Nitrosospira lacus: one gene and its partner. The protein of the gene in region 1 interacts with the protein of each later gene in a pairwise test. Links are inferred from orthologs where the notes say so. Each region holds a gene or a part of one and is shown in the gene's direction. Other genes may lie near its edges. The genes, in order: ligA and leuS.

The links.
Region 2: the proteins of ligA (region 1) and leuS interact in binary tests that used the Escherichia coli proteins (3 or more experiments, as listed by UniProt). The link is inferred for Nitrosospira lacus from one-to-one orthologs.

What each region holds. Positions count from the first base shown.
Region 1 is NZ_CP021106.3:1,214,612-1,224,290, forward strand. What follows is about bases 4,221-7,220. They hold ligA (NAD-dependent DNA ligase LigA), read left to right. Parts: upstream 4,221-4,676; coding sequence 4,677-6,764; downstream 6,765-7,220. Other genes in these bases: EBAPG3_RS05375 (cell division protein ZipA C-terminal FtsZ-binding domain-containing protein), read left to right, coding at 4,221-4,676; galU (UTP--glucose-1-phosphate uridylyltransferase GalU), read left to right, coding at 6,777-7,220. Also shown: chromosome segregation protein SMC, read left to right, coding at 1-3,474; more of EBAPG3_RS05375, read left to right, coding at 3,489-4,220; more of galU, read left to right, coding at 7,221-7,661; EBAPG3_RS05390 (hypoxanthine-guanine phosphoribosyltransferase), read left to right, coding at 7,701-8,252; EBAPG3_RS05395 (S-methyl-5'-thioinosine phosphorylase), read left to right, coding at 8,398-9,144; def (peptide deformylase), read left to right, coding at 9,134-9,667. UniProt on the Escherichia coli protein: DNA ligase that catalyzes the formation of phosphodiester linkages between 5'-phosphoryl and 3'-hydroxyl groups in double-stranded DNA using NAD as a coenzyme and as the energy source for the reaction.
Region 2 is NZ_CP021106.3:1,069,587-1,079,412, forward strand. Bases 6,325-9,471 are described here. They hold leuS (leucine--tRNA ligase), read left to right. Parts: upstream 6,325-6,658; coding sequence 6,659-9,271; downstream 9,272-9,471. Other genes in these bases: EBAPG3_RS04755 (DegQ family serine endoprotease), read left to right, coding at 6,325-6,359; EBAPG3_RS04765 (LPS-assembly lipoprotein LptE), read left to right, coding at 9,302-9,471. In the rest of the region: EBAPG3_RS04735 (filamentous haemagglutinin family protein), read right to left, coding at 1-1,084; EBAPG3_RS04740 (substrate-binding domain-containing protein), read right to left, coding at 1,387-2,694; EBAPG3_RS04745 (FxDxF family PEP-CTERM protein), read right to left, coding at 2,821-3,609; tRNA 2-thiocytidine(32) synthetase TtcA, read left to right, coding at 4,068-4,952; more of EBAPG3_RS04755, read left to right, coding at 4,998-6,324; more of EBAPG3_RS04765, read left to right, coding at 9,472-9,793.

The sequences.
Region 1 (9,679 bases):
GGGGATCTGGTCGGGGTTGTGGGCCCAAATGGATGCGGAAAATCCAATGTAATCGATGCAGTGCGCTGGGTTCTGGGCGAATCGCGGGCATCCGCATTACGCGGCGAATCCATGCAAGACGTTATTTTCAACGGTTCCGCCAGTCGTAAACCGGTCGGACGCGCAAGCGTGGAGCTGATGTTTGACAATAGTCTCGGCAAGGCGGCGGGGCAGTGGTCGAGCTATGCGGAGATTTGTATCAAGCGTGTGTTACAGCGGGATGGCGAGTCAACTTACCATATCAATAACATTCATGTACGCCGCCGTGACATTGCCGATATTTTTCTCGGTACCGGCTTAGGCGGGCGTGGCTACGCCATAATCGAGCAGGGCATGATCTCTCGCATTATTGAGGCAAAGCCCGAGGAGTTGCGTGTATTTCTTGAAGAGGCGGCAGGGATATCAAAATACCGCGAGCGTCGCCGCGAAACGGAATCGCGTCTGGCAGATACGCGCGAAAACCTTTTGCGGATGAGCGATATTTGCCAGGAACTGCAAAAGCAGTTGCTGCATCTGGAGGAGCAGGCAAGGGTTGCCTGCCAGTTCAAAGATATGACGGCCCGGCTGCACCTGGCGCAGAATCTATTGTGGCGGGCTCGCAAGCAGGAAGCCGCCATGCAGCGTACCGCCGCTGAAAAAGAGTCCCAGTCTCTGCAAACGGCCCTCGAATTCGAAACCGCGAACCTGCGCGACGCGGAAAAGCGCCTGGAAGACAAGCGTGCTCAGCATTATGCCATCGGTGACAACCTGCATGAGGCGCAGGGCGAGCTTTACGCTGCCAACGCAGAAGTTGCTCATATCGAACAGCAGATACGGCATTTGCGCGAGAATCATCAGCGAATGGAACAACAGATCGGTATGGTCAGGAGCCAGCTTGAGCATCATGAAAAGCAAGCGGAGGATGCGGGTGACAGCTTAAATCATTGGCATGGAGAGCTTGAACGCGCACGCCTGGCTCGCGAGGCCGGCAAGCAAAAAGCCGAGATGGAGAATGAGAAATTGCCGCGGGCGGATTCCGTTTTTCGCTTGTGCCGGGAAAAACTGGCAGAAACTCAGCGTAACCTGCTTCTGGTGGAACAGGCCGGGCAATTGGAAGGAAGCCATCGTGCTCATGCCGAAAAGACCTTCGAGCAGCTTGAAATGCGCCGCACGAAACTAATGGTGGAGCGAGGCGCCCTGCCCCAGCCAAATGCCGAAGAGTTATCTCATTTACACGGGGAGACGGAAAGTACCGCAACCGGCCTGAAACAGAAACAGGAAGTGCTCGCACAAACCGAAAACCTGTTGCTGGCCGCGAACGAGGTCCAGCGTGAATTGGCGCGGAAAGTACAGGCGTTGGAGCAACAGATTACTCAGGCGGAAGCCCGCTTCAACGCCTTGCAGCGCCTACAGCATCGGCTCGAGGGCAGCCAGGGATTAAATGCATGGCTTGTCAAGCATCAACTGGATTCGGTGCCGCGTTTATGGCAGGGCATCCAGATCGAGAAAGGGTGGGAAGACGCGCTCGAAGCGGTGCTGCGCGAGCGCCTTAACAGTGCATGGCTAGAACGATTGGAGGCGGCGCATGACTGGGTCGATGATTCGCCTCCCGGGAAGTGGGCGTTATTTGAGTGCCCGAGATTGCCGGTACGGAGCGAGCAGGCAATCGACATGGTGGAGGACAGGGAAGGCTGGATACCGCTACACCGATATCTGACTTGCGACAATGCGGGAATAAAACCTGTATTGGATGAATGGTTAAGCGGGATATTTGTGATAGAAGGGGTGCGGGACGGCCTTTCGCAACGAACGAAACTGTCTCCCGGTGAAACGCTGGTCACTCGCGAGGGTCATATTTTTACGCATCACAGCCTTACTTATTATGCGCCCGATTCCCAATTACATGGGGTGTTGGTGCGGCAGCGGGAGATGGCTCAGATTAAAATCGAAACAGACGCGCTGAGGGCCATCCTCTCCGACGAGGGATACGCCCTGGAGGCCGCGCAAGAAGATTGCCGGGAACTGGAATCATCTGTTTCGCGCCTACGTTATGATGCTGGGCAACTTCAGCAAGAGCATCATAATGCGCAAATACAGGCATTGAAGCTTACTGAGCTAGTCGAGCGTGCCAACCAGCGCCGGAGTCAAATCGATAGCGAACTGGCGGAAATCGATCACCAGGCGGTCGTGGAAACCGCCCGGGTGCGGGTTGCCGAAACAAAGCTGGCGGAATATCGAATCCAGATTGAAGTTCTGCGGGAGCAGGTGAAAAGCGAACAGCTGGCGGCGGAAGCGGCGGAGCAGCTTCTAAACGCCCAGCGCCAGCTCGCGCAGAATGCGGTGAAGGAAGTACAGGAAACCATCTTTCATGAAAAAACCTGCCAGAATAAAATTCACGAGGTAGAGAATTCTGTCCAACGCATCAACGAGAATACCGTTGAGCTCAGGGACAATCTGGAAAAATTGCAGAATGATCAAAGCGGTTTTGACGAAACCCCGCTGAATAATCGCCTCCAGGAATGGTTGTCATTGAGAGAACAGCGGGAGCGGAAACTGGCAGCGGTACGTAATATCCTGGAAGGCGCGTCCAATGATTTGCGCGGAATAGAGCAAGAGCGCCTGACTGCCGAACAAAAGTTGCATCCGTTGCGGGAATCCATTAACAATGCTCGCCTCAAGGAGCAGGAAGCCAGGATTACCGAGAATCAGTTTAGCGCGCAATTAAAAGAGGTTGGGGCAAACGAAGAGGAATTGATGCAAATGCTTGGGAAAATGCGGCCTTCCTCCTTGCAGGCTGATATTAACGGCCTCAACATCGAGCTCGCCGCCCTGGGTGCGGTCAATCTTGGCGCGTTGGAGGAGTTGCAATCTGCCCAGGCACGTAAAACCTATCTTGATTCCCAATCCCAGGATTTGAAAGAAGCGGTGGAGACTCTGGAAAATGCAATTCGACGGATAGATCGTGAAACCCGCGAACGTCTGCTGGAAACGGTTGATAAAGTCAACGGGCATCTGAACGAATTGTTTCCCACCATGTTCGGTGGTGGACAAGCAAAGCTGATATTGAAGGGTGAGGAGATTCTTGATTCGGGGGTACAGATCTTTGCGCAACCACCGGGTAAGAAGAACAGCTCCATTCATTTGCTGTCTGGCGGTGAAAAAGCCCTGTCAGCGCTGGCGCTGGTGTTCTCATTGTTCCAGTTGAATCCGGCTCCATTCTGTCTGCTAGATGAGGTGGATGCGCCGCTCGATGACAGCAATACCGAACGTTTCTGTAATCTTGTAAAGAAAATGTCGCGTCATACCCAGTTTGTATTTATCAGCCATAATAAGATCACGATGGAGATGGCGCAACAACTGATAGGTGTCACCATGCAGGAGCAGGGTGTCTCGCGCGTGGTTGCGGTAGAGATCGAAGAAGCCGTCAGACTGAGCGATGCAGCCATGGCGACCTGACCGGCATGGCGGACATGAGCGAATTGCAGATCAGCCTGATCGCCATTGGTTTCGTGGTGGTACTTGGTGTGGTTCTCTTTAACTGGATGCAGCAGCGCCGCTACCGGCGGGGCGCGGAAGAGGCATTTGCGCGCAAACACGAGGATGTGCTGTTAAAAGCGGATACTTCTGTCGCAGAAGATGAACGCGTCGAACCGCAACTCGGTAAGGAGTTATTGCGGGAATTGCAGGGAGAGCCGGAGGCGGAACCTCAGTTGATGGAAATTCCCCAGCCGGATCTGAGCATTATCTCCGCAGGGCCCGATGACTCGGTTACATCAGCCGGTTCGATCACATTAGCCGGTTCGGCCGCATCGCATGAAATACCTGTCGGTCATGTCGATGTCATGGACACGGTTGATTATATCGCTAATATCCGTGCCCAGACATCTATCGCAGATGCGGAGTTGGCAGAGGTATTGCAGCGGAAATTCGATTTCAGCAAACCGGTGCGATGGCTGGGGCAAAGGAATGCAGATACGGCTTGGGAAGAAATTACGATAGAGAAAATCGGCAAGGGTGGCTTTATTGGCTTGAAGGGTTGCCTGCAACTTGCAGATCGTGCCGGTCCCGTGAGCGAAGTAAGTTTGTCCGAGTTCCATGACATGGTGCAAAACTTCGCGACGCGCGTGAATGCGGTCGCGGACTGTCCCAATGTCCGCCAGGCATACGCGCTGGCGCTATCGCTGGATCAATTCTGCGCGGAGGTGGATGTCATGATAGGCATCAATATTATCAGCCGGGATAATAGTGTATTTACGGGTGCCAAGATCCAGGTTTTAGCGGAAGCATCGGGTTTCAAATTGGGAACGAATGGTATATTCAGTTACCGCGATGAAAATAATTCCTTATTGTTTTCCCTCAACAATCATGAATCATCTCCATTTCTTCCCGATAGCGTGCGAACGATCACTACTCATGGCATTACTTTTCTGCTTGATGTGCCTCGCGTCGCCAACGGCGAAAAAATCTTTGACGAGATGACGCATCTTGCCGAGATTTTTTCCGATGCCTTGGGGGGTATGATGGTTGATGATAATCATACGCCCCTGAGTGATAGCGGTATCGGCAAAATCAAACAGCAGTTGAGCGCCATTCAAGCCCTCATGCAGGCTCGCAAGATTCCGGCTGGCAGCGAGATTGCGCTGAGGCTGTTTGCGTGAATGAATATCCCGGATCGCCTCCGGCGCCAGGCCCGGAACCTGCGCAATGCCATCGAGCTGCACAACTACAATTATTTCGCGCTGGATGCACCCACCATTCCGGATGCGGAATACGATAAGCTGTTTCGTGAATTACAGGAACTTGAGCAACGCTATCCCCAGCTCATTACGCCGGATTCTCCCACCCGTCGCATGGGGGCCGCGCCGCTCAAGGAGTTTCCGAAAATTGTTCATCGCACCCCCATGCTCTCGCTCGGTAACGCATTCGAGGCGGCGGAGGTGGAGGCATTCGACCGCCGTGTGCGTCAGACTCTGCGGGTGGAAAGTGTGGAATACGCGGTGGAACCAAAATTTGATGGGCTTGCCGTTAGCCTTTGGTACGAGAATGGGATATTTACGACCGGCGCGACCCGTGGCGATGGATACATCGGCGAAGATGTTACTTTGAATTTGCGTACCGTCAAGTCTATTCCGCTGCATCTGCATGGCGGCTTGAGCAGCGATTCCCCGCCTGCCCTGCTCGAGGTGCGAGGCGAAGTGCTGATGCTGAAAGCGGATTTCGAGAAACTTAACCGGCAACAGCGTGAAAGAAATGAACGAGAATTCATCAATCCTCGCAATGCTGCGGCCGGTTCGCTGCGGCAACTCGATCCCGGTATTACCGTTACTCGCAGGCTTACTTTCTTTGCGTACGGCATTGGCGCGGGTACGGATGGAGATGTGCCGCGTGATAAACAAAGCCGCGTAATGGACTATCTTGAGTCGCTGCGTTTCCCGGTGGCGCGTGAGCGTAGCGTGGTGAATGGTGTGGCGGCATTGCTGGAATATCACCAGGAGATAGGAGGAAGGCGTGAATGCCTGCCTTACGACATAGATGGCACAGTATATAAAGTAAATGATCTGGCGCAGCAGGAACAGCTCGGATTTGTTTCCCGGGCTCCCCGATTCGCCGTGGCGCACAAATTTCCGGCACAGGAAGCAGTAACCGAAGTGCTGGGAATCAATGTGCAAGTGGGCAGAACCGGCACGTTGACCCCGGTCGCGCGATTGAAGCCGGTATTTGTGGGGGGTGTCACCGTAACTAACGCGACACTGCACAATGAGGATGAAATCAGGCGAAAGGATGTGATGATCGGCGATAGCGTGATTGTGCGGCGGGCGGGTGACGTGATTCCCGAAGTGGTGGCGGTGCAGAAGGAGAAACGATCGGCCCATGTCAAGTCCTTTATCATGCCCGATCACTGTCCTGTTTGCGGTGCGAAAGCAGTGCGCTTGCCTGGGGAAGCAGTGACGCGCTGTACCGGTGGTCTGTTTTGTCCGGCACAACGAAAGCAGGCGATTCTGCATTTTGCATCGCGCCGGGCCATGAATATCGATGGCCTGGGAGACAAGCTCGTAGAGCAACTGGTGGATAATGCCATTATCAGAACCCCCGCGGATCTATATAGACTGGGCATTACCGCGCTTGCGGCCCTGGAGCGTATGGCGGAAAAATCGGCGGGCAACATAATAAACGCTATCGAGAAAAGCAAGCACACCACGCTGGCCAGGTTCATTTATTCACTGGGTATCCGCAACGTTGGTGAGACTACCGCCAAAGACCTTGCCCGGTATTTTGGAAATCTCGATCGATTGATGGCGGCGGATAGGGAAGTCTTGCAGCAAGTCCCGGATATCGGCCCGGTGGTGGCCGAGAGCATTGCCGATTTTTTTGCCGAGCGGCACAATCTCGAAGTCATCGAGCAATTGCGTGCCGGGGGCGTACAGTGGGAAGAAGGCTCGGGCACGCAGCAGGCGGAGGCCGGCTCCGGTGTCAGCCTTGGCAAGCTCGGAGGCAAAACTTTCGTATTGACCGGAACCCTGCCTCATCTTTCCCGGGAAGATGCCAAGAAAAAGATCGAGGCTCTGGGGGGGAAGGTCTCGGGGAGCGTTTCGAAAAAAACCAACTATATAGTGGCCGGTGCCGATCCTGGCAGCAAATATGATAAGGCGGTCGAGCTGCGGATAATCATTCTCGATGAGGCGGGGCTGTTACAATTAATGGAGGATTCACAGACTGATGGACGTTCAATTTCCGAAAATCCTTAATCAAGTAAGCTTATGCCAAAAATAACCAAGGCCGTTTTCCCTGTAGCGGGTATGGGTACCCGTTTTCTGCCAGCCACCAAGGCCAGTCCCAAGGAAATGATGCCTATCGTGGATAAACCGCTGATTCAGTACGCGGTGGAGGAGGCCATTGCGGCGGGTATTACAGAAATGATTTTCATTACGGGACGTAACAAGCGCGCAATCGAAGATCACTTCGATAAGGCTTACGAAATGGAAACGGAACTGGAAGCACGGGGCAGGCACGAGACGCTGAGGGTACTCCGGAGCATTCTCCCGAAGAATATTTCCTGTATCTATATCCGGCAGTCGGAAGCCCTGGGTTTGGGTCATGCGGTATTATGCGCGCGTCCCGCGGTGGGTAACGAGCCATTCGCGGTGCTACTGGCGGACGACTTGCTGGCCGGTGATGAACCAATCATGCAGCAGATGGCCGGCGTATATGAACAAAATGGCTGTTCGATACTGGCTGTACAAAATGTCGAACCGGCCGACACGGTGAATTACGGTATTGTGAAATGCGGGCCGGGAATGAATCGACTTCATCCTATTACAGGTATTGTGGAAAAACCTCAGCCTGAGAAAGCACCCTCGACCCTGGGCGTGGTGGGTCGTTATATTCTTACGCCAAAAATTTTTAGTCATCTGGAACGAATTGAACCGGGCGCGGGTGGAGAAATTCAGTTGACTGACGGCATAGCATCGCTGTTACAGGAAGAACGGGCGCTGGCTTACGAATTCTCCGGAATCCGTTACGATTGCGGAACCAAGATAGGCTATCTCAAGGCGACTATTGCGCTGGGGCTTGCGCATCCTGAAGTAGGCAGGGAGTTTGCGGAATATCTGGATACGTACGGCCACCGGAACCCTTCTGCCTGATTGCAGGTTTCCTGTGATTTTGCCTGGTATTGTATATTGATATTATCTTCTACAGAAGCAACGAGAATACTCGGCGTGGCGGAGCAGATATATTCCGCTGCCGACGTATCACGGACTGTCAGGCGCATGGCGGCGGATATTAGTTTGGAGCTGTCGGGCAAGTATCCATTGGTATTAAGTGTAATGGGCGGGGCGGTGGTATTTACCGGACAACTGCTGCCGCTCCTGGAATTTCCGCTTACCTTCGATTATCTGCACGTCAGTCGCTATGATAATGAAATCCAGGGTGGCAAGATCAACTGGAAGGTGCCCCCCCATGAAAACGTGCGGGACAGGGTGGTCCTGGTTCTGGATGACGTTCTCGACGAAGGGATTACTCTTGCGGCGATCCGCGACTGGATCATGAGCCATGATGCTGCAGCATTTTACAGTGCAGTTTTTGCGGAAAAGGATCTCGACAGGCCCAAACCGATCAGGGCAGATTTTGTGGGTGTTGTATTGCCAAATCGCTACGCGTTTGGCTTTGGAATGGATATACATGGTGCATGGCGAAATTTGCCGGCGATTTATGCGTTGAAAGATGGAACCTGAATCCGGCGGCCGGTCGCTAAATAGATCAATATTATGATTAATAACAATATTTCGTATTATTCCGGGTTTGCCTCCGCAGGTCCGGTTTTTTGCGGTTTCCTGGTAACCGTATTTTCAGAATTTCTCATTATTGGCTCCTGAAAGTATGCTTGCAATCATCGGTGGCACCGGTATGGCCCAACTCGCCTGTCTTGAAATATCACATCGACAGATTATGAGAACTCCCTATGGTGAACCATCCGGTCCGCTGACTTTTGGTAAAATCAATAATCACGAGGTGGTATTTCTCGCGCGCCATGGCTATGGCCACACCATTCCTCCCCATGCGGTGAATTACCGCGCCAATCTGTGGGCGTTGCGGTCGTTGAGCCTTTCGCGAGTGATATCCGTGGCATCGGTGGGCGGGATTCGCGCTGATTTTACGCCGGGCATGGCCGCCATTCCTGATCAGATAATTGATTACACCCATAGCCGCAAGTATACTTATTACGATGGCACAGACAGGCCAATTACCCATATTGATTTTACCGAACCTTATTGCCCGATTACGCGGGAACGCCTGCTGGAAGCCGCAAAACGGGCAAACGAAAAAGTTATCGACGGCGGTGTCTATGGCGCCACCCAGGGGCCACGTCTGGAAACCGCGGCGGAAATCAACAGGTTGGAGCGGGACGGTGTCGACATGGTGGGTATGACCGGCATGCCGGAAGCCGCATTGGCAAAAGAATTAGGCCTCTGCTACGCGACTATCGCAGTCGTGGCAAACTATGCCGCAGGTCGTGCAACGAGTGCTCATGCCATCCGTCTGGAAGATGCTCATGCTGTTCTGGAAAAAGCAATGGTGGGTGTCAGAAATATTCTCGAATGGGTGGTAGAACTCGATGTCGATTAAACCAGTATTGAGAATGGGTGATCCTCGCCTGCTGGAAGTGGCCCGCAAAGTGAAGAAATTCGGCACCCCTGAACTCAACGACCTGATTCAGGATATGCACGATACGATGGAAGCGCTGAATGGTGCGGGGCTGGCCGCGCCGCAGATTGGAATCAGTCTTCAAGTCGTAATCTTCGGCGTGAGGCGCAATCCACGCTATCCCGATGCGGAAGAGGTGCCCTATACTGTGCTGATAAATCCCGAAGTGGCGCCCCTCACGCAAGAAATGGAACAGGATTGGGAAGGTTGCCTGAGTGTTCCTGGTATGCGTGGCATGGTGCCACGCTTTGCCAGAGTTCGCTATCAGGGCATGGATCAGTACGGCGGATCCATCAAGCGCGATGTCGACGGATTTCATGCCCGTGTCGTGCAACATGAATGCGACCACCTGGAGGGCATTCTCTATCCCATGCGAATCAGAGATTTTCGTACGTTCGGCTTTACCGACGTTTTGTTTCCGGATCAAGCGCCGATGGACGAGTAGGGAAAGACGCCT
Region 2 (9,826 bases), 140 kb from region 1 along the record:
GCGTATCGGTGATGATCTTGGTGTCCGTCGTATCGGCGGTGACCTGGGTTACGCTGCCATTCGACAGAGTCAAGCCGCCGCCATGATTCGGCAATAATCGATTGCTGCCGTTTTCATTCGAAATGAAAAAACCGGCTGGAACAACGTTACTATTGTCATCTACGGCACGCCGCGAAACATCTCCTGCTGACAAGTGGATGGAACCGTTGGCATTTACCGAAGTCGTCGCGGTCAGGCGGCCGGACTGGTTCACCAGCAGTCCTGCCAAGGTAATGTTGCCGCGTTCCGCTGTGATCATTCCCTGGTTGCTGGCGGTTGAATTGGTTAATCCGCCCGCATCCACTTCGATCAGCAGTCCGCGTAGCGCAGGGTCGCTGCTGGCGGCGAGATAGACGGTTTTACCCGCCCCCAATATGATTTGACCGTCGGGTGTGGTGATCTTTCCCTGATTGGTGACCGTGGGCGCCAGCAGTATGATGCGCCCGCCGTTGCCGGTGGCGAGAACGGCTCCCGGCTTGATTTCAACGTTTCCGGTGGGACCTGCTCCACTTTCAAATACTGCGGGAAGGAAATTGACATTATCCAGTAAGCCCGCGTTGCCTGTGAGCAATCCGCCAAGATAAATTGAATCCTTGATATTGAGTGTTGAGGCGACCAACCCGCCGACGTTTACCTGTGCGCCGTCGGCAAAAAGTACGCCGTTCTGGTTGATCAGGTAAACTTGACCGTTTGCCCTCAATTGTCCGGCAATCGTGCTGGCGTCCGGGCCCCAGACGCGGTTCAGGGTGGACGCGGTTACGCCCGGCTGGTCAAAGACCACCGCCTTGTCGGCGCCGATATTAAAATCTTTCCAATTGAGAATGGCCTGTTCGCTCAACTGGTGTACCGTCATGGTATCGCCATTGATGACGGGCATGCCACCATGCCCGATCTGGCCGGCGCCGATGAAGGGGGGTTCGCCGCCCCCGCATGCGCCGCCCGCGCATGGCGTCGGCAGAGAAGCGGGATCGATGGCATATGCCACATTCGACCATGCCTGCATCACCGCACTGGCTGCCCACAGCAATTTGAAACTGTTGTTCAATCGCTGGCGTAAGCGCCTGGGACGGCAACGTTTAGCTGAATTATGTACCGATGGTTTCACGCTATGAAAGCCTTAATCTTTATCAGGATTCCAGTGCCGGACTATCACAAATAAAATAAAAAATTTCTTCAAGAGATCATTCCTAAACCTGTCGCTTATCAGGCAGGTGGATGTATTCGGTTTAGGAATCATCTGCCTGATCAAAAACTAATGAGTCCCCACAGGACGTGGGGACTCAAACCAAGACCCTGCAGGACGCCGGATCTAATCAAACCCCGCAGGACGCAGGGCTGGGGACTTCCTTACTCTACCAATTGCAGCGGAGCGGTGGAGTTGCCGAAGCGTGTGCCTTTGGCACGGAATGCATCAAGGGCCGCATTGCCCGTTACAGGAAACGTAACGGGATCGAGAATTGTGCCCGGTACAGTCGTGATAACAGCGGGATCGAGTGCTTTGTTGATAAAGGCGCTAATCACGCTGCCCCAGGCAGTGCCGCTCTGGTTAAATCGCTGACCATTCACGGCGCTGTTCCGCGTGTTGACCGATGCCTGATAGAAATAATCGTACTGGCCGCTGATTGCCTGCGCCTTGTTGAAGGTCGTGGTCCCGACACTGGCACCATTAATCGCTGTGAATTGCCAATTGCTGGCCGCGGTGGGGAGATTTTCCAGGCCCAACACACCGATGGCGCGTTTGCCCTTGGCAAACACGCCATCCAGCACGCCGGGAACGTTTCCTGAACTAGGCTCGGTGCGCACCGTGTATTCGCTATAGTTAACCGGGTCGCCCACATCACCATTCAAGTTGATTGGATCGACAGTCCCCCCAAAGGCGGCGCCACCCGGGGCGTTCAGGAAATACTGGTTCACGGCGGCCTTTGCACCCGAACCGAAGTTCCGGTCGATCAGCACAACCGGACCTGCGGGCAGGCCCAACTGGCTCCAATCCTGAATATTGCCTGCGAGGATAGCGGCGATTTCAGCCTTGCTGAATCCATTGGGCCGTTGCACCGCCAGATTATTAGTAACCGCTATTCCATTGACGACGTCATAAAGAGGCTGAGATGTCACATGGGTCAATTCTGCTGCGGTCAGTGGGGAAACTCCGGCAGGCAAATTCAGTCCCGTGAAAAGCGTTATCTCCTCGTTTACCAGACCGATATCCGGCGATTTTTGCTCTGTCAGTCCGGTATTGGTAATCCGGTAAGATGGATTGCCTCCCGCGCTGATGAGTGTCGCATTGCCGATAATCTTGGGATAGGTCAGGGGTCCACCACGAGCTACCGGGCCTACCCCGTTAAACGCTCCACCCAATGAGCGATACGCTATCAATACGTTCGAACCGGCTGGCACCGAGCCCGCCGCTGCTGCCAGCTTCCCATATACCGCGCGGAAACCTTTACCCTTGGAGTTATCCGCCTGGTCTGTGTAGTAGTCGATTGTTCCCGGCGTAAATAACGATTTGGCAATCGTTTCGAAAACATTGTTTTGTTCCGCGCCTCCGCCCGCGTAAATGATCAGGTCTGGCGTGACGGTGGGTCCTACCGCGTAGACATGCCCGGCAAAAACCAGCCCGAGCGATGCAACCATATGTTTTAGCTTCTGTTTCATTTCGAATATTCCTTTAGAAGAAGTTGAGTGCCGAGTGTTCTTGCCATTAATTCAGACGAAGCGGCACCTGGCCCGGCGCTCGGGAGCGCCGGGGTTTGAACAACAACGAGAGGGTGAGTTTTAGCGCTAGGATGCGGATTTGGAACGGCGGCGAGCAATGGCGCCCACCAGCCCCAGGCCCGCCAGGAGCATGGCCCAGCTGTCAGCCTCCGGAACGGGGGATACGGTAAGTTCTCCGGTGCTGCTCAGCGTTGCTGTACCTAGTAAAGCCGCATTCACTTTATTCAGGTTGAGTGTTCCGTTTCTGGTGATTTCATAGAAACTCAAGCTTTCGCCCAATCGTGCAGTTGTATTGAAATTGGCCTTGGTATTCCAATTGGTGCCTTCGGCAACTTCAAACGAAGCATAGTCAGCGGATCCCTCTTTTAAATGAAGGGTGGAGTTTCCACCAACAAACCCGGGAGCGTCCACATTACCACTCGCAGTTACGTAAGAGTTAAAATTGCCTCCCCAGGAACCCAATTGGGTGTTGGTTGTGCCATTGGGAACACCGGTTGAGGGGCCTGTGGTCAGATAGCTGACAGGGTCCCCATCCAGCGATCCGGAGTTTGTATCCGCAGCAATGATGTTCCATTTGATATCGGCTAAATGGGCCGGACCTACATTGGCAAGAAAGGAGGTCCAATTTGCATCGGCGGCCAGATTGAAATTGACGCCTGCAAATGCCGCATTGATGTCATCCTTACGCAGACCGGTATCCAACGCAAAAGAATAACCACTGGTGGATTCATAGACATTAAACAATACCGAGCTGTTCCCCGCAGTACCGGTATATGCAGCAAACGCAGAACCCGAAGCGGCAAAAGTTACCAAAACCACCATGCGGGACAAATATTTCAACTTATGAGATTTCATTAGATACTCCTTAAATTTCAATTAAACGAAATAACAGACTGCGAGCACATCGTAGAGGGGAATTTTCATAAATGAAAACAACATATTCACATTAGGAAATGAGCGGAATTCATAATCAGGGAACGGGATAACCGGTGCGCATAAATTTTCGACCATCAGCATAATCATGGTTAAAGAAATCCACAAAGAAGAAAAAATCGTAATATATTGACTTTTAGTCATGAGCAAGCGCGATCGAGCCGGATCGGCAAGAATTTGATAGCGGCAGGACAATTCATGAGCCGTTTAGACTTGCGGTGACATAGATAAGACGGTTTATTTCCGGCAGGCTGTTGCCATCCGGGAAATTTTCCTTAGAATCTAGCCACAGCTGATTTCGAGTTTATGTGGAGCATCGCCGGTCTTCCGGATGGTGTTTTAGCAACAAGTCTTAACGAGTATTAAGCAGGGGTTGGGTGATGGAAATCGTGTCCAGAAAAGAACAACACAATATTAATAAGCTGCACAAGCGGTTGAGGCGTCTTGTCGGCACGGCTATTGCCGATTTCAATATGATCGAGGCGGGAGACCGGGTGATGGTGTGCCTCTCGGGCGGTAAAGATAGCTACGTGTTGCTTGATATCCTGCGCAGCTTGCAGGCCCACGCGCCGTTACCGTTCGAATTGATTGCGGTGAATCTGGACCAGAAGCAGCCCGGCTTCCCCGAGCATGTGCTGCCCGGATACCTTACCAGCATTGACATGCCTTTCCGCATTGTTGAGCAGGATACCTATAGCGTGGTGAAACGCGTCATTGCCGAGGGTAAAACAACTTGCAGTCTGTGCTCACGTTTGCGACGGGGAGTGTTGTACCGCGTCGCAGGCGAGCTGGGTGCGACAAAAATCGCGCTGGGGCATCATCGCGACGATATTCTCGAGACCCTGTTTCTCAATCTGTTTTACGGAGGCAAGCTGAAGACTATGCCGCCCAAGCTGGTAAGTGACGATGGCCGGCATATCGTGATTCGCCCGCTTGCCTACTGCAAGGAGAAAGACCTGGAAACCTATGCCCAGATTGAGAGTTTTCCGATCATTCCCTGTAATCTGTGCGGCTCTCAAAAAAATCTCCAGCGGCAGGCGGTGAAAGAAATGATGCAACAGTGGGATAAAAAATTCCCCGGCAGGCTGGAAACGATGTTTACGGCGTTGCAGAACGTGCAGCCTTCGCATCTGGCCGATCCCGCACTCTATGATTTTCGTGGACTCAAGACGGGAGACGGACCTGTCGCCGATGGCGACAAGGCGTTTGACCCGGAAACATTTGAGCCTACGGTGGCGGAAATCCTGAGTTTGAACAAAGGCTGAACTTCGGCACTTCAATTCGGTTGACTGAAATTTCCCCGTGATCCGATGAAAAAATCGTTCAGATCCGTCGTATTCAAAACGGTTTTCCTTGTTTTGCTGACGACAGCGTTGCCCGCCCACTCTGCCCTGCCGTTCGATAATAGGAGTGGCGTTCCTTCGCTGGCTCCAATGCTTCAGGATGTGACGCCGGCGGTGGTAAATATTTCGGTGCAGACGCGCTCCGCCATCGAAGACAATCCGTTGTTTCGTGATCCATTTTTTCGCCGCTTTTTTGAACTCCCTGACCAGGCAGCCCGTCCTGAGCGCAGCGCCGGATCGGGGGTGATCGTAGATGCAGCCAAGGGGTATGTTGTAACCAATTTCCATGTGATCAAGGATGCCCAGCAGATTCTTGTCACCCTCAAGGACAGACGCCAGTTTCAGGCGAAGCTGGTGGGAACGGACCCCGGCACCGATATCGCCTTGCTGAAAATTGAAGCAAAGAATTTGCGGGCTTTGCGCCTCGGTGATTCCGATTTGCTTAACGTGGGCGATTTCGTCGTCGCTATTGGCAATCCGTTTGGCCTGGGACAGACCGTCACTTCCGGCATCGTCAGCGCGCTGGGCAGGAGCGGGCTCGACATCGAGGGATACGAAGACTTCATACAAACCGACGCATCCATCAACCCGGGCAATTCCGGCGGCGCGCTGGTAAGCCTCAAGGGAGAGCTGGTTGGTATCAACACAGCCATTATCGGCCCCTCTGGCGCCAATGTGGGGATCGGTTTCGCGGTGCCAAGTGCGATGGTCAAATCGGTGCTGGAGCAGATCGTGCGCTTTGGAGAGGTGCGCCGCGGCAGGCTGGGCGCGAGCAGTGAAGATATTACGCATGATCTCGCATCATCCTTGGGATTGGCATCCACCGAAGGCGCTATCATCAGCACGATTGAGCCTGGTTCTCCGGCGGAAAAGGCGGGCTTGATGCCACGTGACGTGGTAACGGGAGTCAACGGGCGCGCGGTGCGCAATGCCGCCGATTTGCGCAACAAGGTAGGAATGAGGCCGATCGGAGAAACAATAGACCTCAGATTGATAAGGGATGGCAAGCCTCTGTCCGTAAAGGTAAAGATCGCCAAGCCGGTTGAAGTGGCCGGTACCGAGGCGGAAACGGTACCCCAGCTGGCGGGCGCAACCGTAGCGAATCTCAAGGCGGGTCGGGGGCGTGCTGAAGGCGTGCTGGTGACCGAGGTAGATGCCAACAGTCCTGCCTGGCAGCATGGAATCAGGCCGGGGGATGTCATCATCGGGGCTAATCGCAGGAAAGTACGCTCGATACAGGAGCTTCTTGCGGTTCTGAAGGCAAGCGAGGACGTCCTCATTCTCAATTTGCTGCGTGGAGATTTCAGGCTGACTCTTGTAATCCGCTAGGCACTCGTCAGGGCGTCATCCCGTTGGAAGGCAATCTATCAGGGTTGGCGCGCTCCACCCTGCGCGTCGTGTCATTCCGCATCGTTGTGCCTTGACCTGCACCCGGAAATCACACACTTCATCCCGTCCAGTTGCCGGATTGAGGTTAAAAGATTCGCGCCAATTCTGGCAGCGTGTTTGGGATCACTCCACCTGGAAGCTGGTGCATGAACTTCAATTCCTCATCAATGAAACAACATGGATGGCACCGGGGGTATTTGTTCGCGGTATAATTCCCAGCTTTATGGCGAATCCGGCTTATGCAGGAAAAATATCATCCACAGCAAATCGAACAGGATGCCCAGCGGTATTGGGAGGCGAGTGCCGCTTTCAAGGCCGTTGAGATAGCTGGCAAGCCGAAATATTACTGCCTGTCGATGTTTCCGTATCCGTCCGGCAAGCTGCACATGGGGCATGTGCGAAACTACACCATTGGTGATGTGCTGTCGCGCTATCGCCGCATGCAGGGGTATAACGTGCTGCAACCCATGGGATGGGACGCTTTCGGCCTGCCCGCGGAGAACGCGGCGCTACAAAACAATGTCCCTCCCGCGCGGTGGACGTACGACAACATCGCTTACATGCGCAAACAGTTGCGGAGTCTGGGACTGGCCATAGACTGGGACCGCGAGCTCGCCACCTGCGCGCCGGACTATTACCGCTGGAACCAGTGGCTTTTTCTGCGAATGCTGGAAAAAGGATTGGCCTATAGAAAGACCGGCACTGTTAATTGGGATCCCATCGACCAGACCGTGCTGGCCAACGAGCAGGTAATAGATGGGCGCGGCTGGCGCACCGGGGCGCTGGTGGAAAAGCGCGAGATCCCGATGTATTACATGAAGATTACCGCTTATGCCGACGAACTGCTGGAAACACTGAATGTCCTGCCCGGCTGGCCGGAACGGGTCAAGACCATGCAGGCCAACTGGATCGGCAAGAGTTTTGGTGTCGACGTTATCTTCCCCGCAGACATCCTTTCCGGCATGCCGCAGGCGCTGAAAGTTTTTACCACCCGTGCCGATACGCTGCTTGGCGTAACCTACGTTGCCGTGGCAGCCGAGCATCCCGTTGCGCTATACGCCGCACGAGGCAATCCAAAGCTTGCCGAATTCATTGAAGCCTGCAAGCATGGCGCCACCATGGAAGCGGAACTCGCCACCCAGGAAAAGAAAGGAATGAACACCGGGCTGTTTGTCATTCACCCGCTGACCGAGGCGAAGCTCCCGGTATGGATCGCTAATTATGTGCTGATGGGCTACGGCGAAGGAGCGGTAATGGCTGTTCCGGCCCATGACGAACGCGATTTCGAGTTTGCGGCAAAATATTCGCTGCGCATCAGGCCGGTGATCAAGCCGGGTGACCGTGATCTGGCAAGTCCCCTCACACAGGCGTATGTGGAGCACGGTGTGACTTTTGATTCAGGCGAATTCTCCGGCCTTGAATTCCAGGCGGCGGTGGATGCAATTGCGGCGGCGCTGGAACAGAAAGGGCTGGGCGAAAAACACGTGCGCTATCGCTTGCGCGATTGGGGTATTTCACGCCAACGTTACTGGGGCTGTCCCATTCCCCTGATTTATTGCGATACCTGCGGCGTGGTACCGGTGCCGGATGACCAGCTTCCCGTGGTGCTTCCGGAGGACCTGGTGCCGGACGGTACGGGCAATCCGCTGGCAAAAAACCCGTCATTTTACGAATGTTCCTGCCCCGCCTGCGGCAAGCCCGCACGGCGGGAGACGGATACCATGGATACTTTCGTGGATTCCTCCTGGTACTACATCCGTTATGCCTGCACCGGCCAGGACAAGACTATGGCCGCTACCATGACCGATGCGCGCGTGAATTACTGGTTGCCCGTGGATCAATATATCGGCGGTATCGAGCATGCTATTCTGCATCTCCTCTACTCCCGCTTCTGGAGCAAAGTCATGCGCGATCTGGGTCTGGTAAAATTCGACGAACCGTTCGCCAACTTGCTGACGCAAGGCATGGTGCTGAATGAGATCATGTTTCGCAAAACCGAAACCGGACGCATCACCTATTTCAATCCGGCGGACGTGGATATTCAGACGGACGAGCAAGGCAGGCGCACCGGCGCGCTGCTGCGCGCGGATGGTCAACCGGTTGAATCCGGTGGCATCGGTACCATGTCGAAATCCCGAAACAATGGTGTTGATCCGCAAAAACTGGTGGAGCAATATGGCGCCGATACCGCCCGGTTGTTCATGATGTTCGCCAGCCCGCCGGAGCAGACGCTGGAATGGGCGGATACCGGAATGGACGGCGCATTCCGCTTTTTGAAACGGTTGTGGAAACAGGTGTATGAGCATTTGCGGCAAGATGTGCCCGCGGACGATCCAGCGCAAGGTGGCGATGTTGACCTTGAGCTCAAGGCCTTGCGTTTTCAGCTGCACCAGACCATCGCCAAAGTGAGCGATGACCTGGGCAGGCGCCACACTTTTAATACCGCCATCGCGGCGGTGATGGAACTGATGAACGCTCTCGGAAAACTTGAAGATTCCAGCCCGGCAGCGCGCAATTTGATGCGGGAATCGCTGGAGAAAATCATATTGCTGCTGTCGCCCGTCGTTCCTCATATCTGTCATGCGCTGTGGCGCGAACTCAAACCGGGCACCGAGCTCCTCGATCAACCATGGCCGCAAGCCGATAGCACAGCTTTGGTGCAGGATGAAATTGAGCTGGTGGTGCAGGTCAACGGTAAACTACGCGGTCAGATACGTGTCGCCAAAGATGCCAGGCGAGAAGTGATTGAACGTACGGTGGCGGAAAACGGTCAAGTACAGAAATTCATCGCCGGAAAGACAATAAAGAAGGTGATACTGGTGCCCGGCAGGCTGGTGAATATCGTTGTGTGAAAACTAGGCATCACACTTGAGGATTTAACCATGAAAAATATCTTGTTGGTTGCATTGTGTTTCGTGCTCACCGCATGCGGCTTCCAGTTGCGTGGCCAGGCTTCGCTGCCGTTTGAGACCATTTATGTTTCCTTTCCTGTGGGGCATCCTATTGGCATCGATGTCAGGCGTCTTATTCAGGCCGGTACCGCCACGCGTGTGGTTGATAAGGCGAAAGATGCACAAGCCACGCTGGATATCATCAGTGTAGTGAATGACAAACAAATCATGTCGGTATCGGGAGGCGGAAGGGTGCGCGAGTTCGAATTGCGTTATCGGGTTTCTTTTCGCCTCTATGACGCCAAAGGAGTAGACCTCATTCCCACCAATGAGATTGCCCTGCGTCGCATCATTCCCTTTACAGACGCGCAGGTCGTGGCAAAGGAGGGCGAAGAGGCGATGCTGGTCAGGGAAATGCAAAGCGACTCCGCGCAGCAAATCTTGCGGCGGCTGGAGTCGGTGAAAATAGCGGCAACCAAATAATCCTGTCCTCCGCAGCGCGGTCCAAGTGCCGGA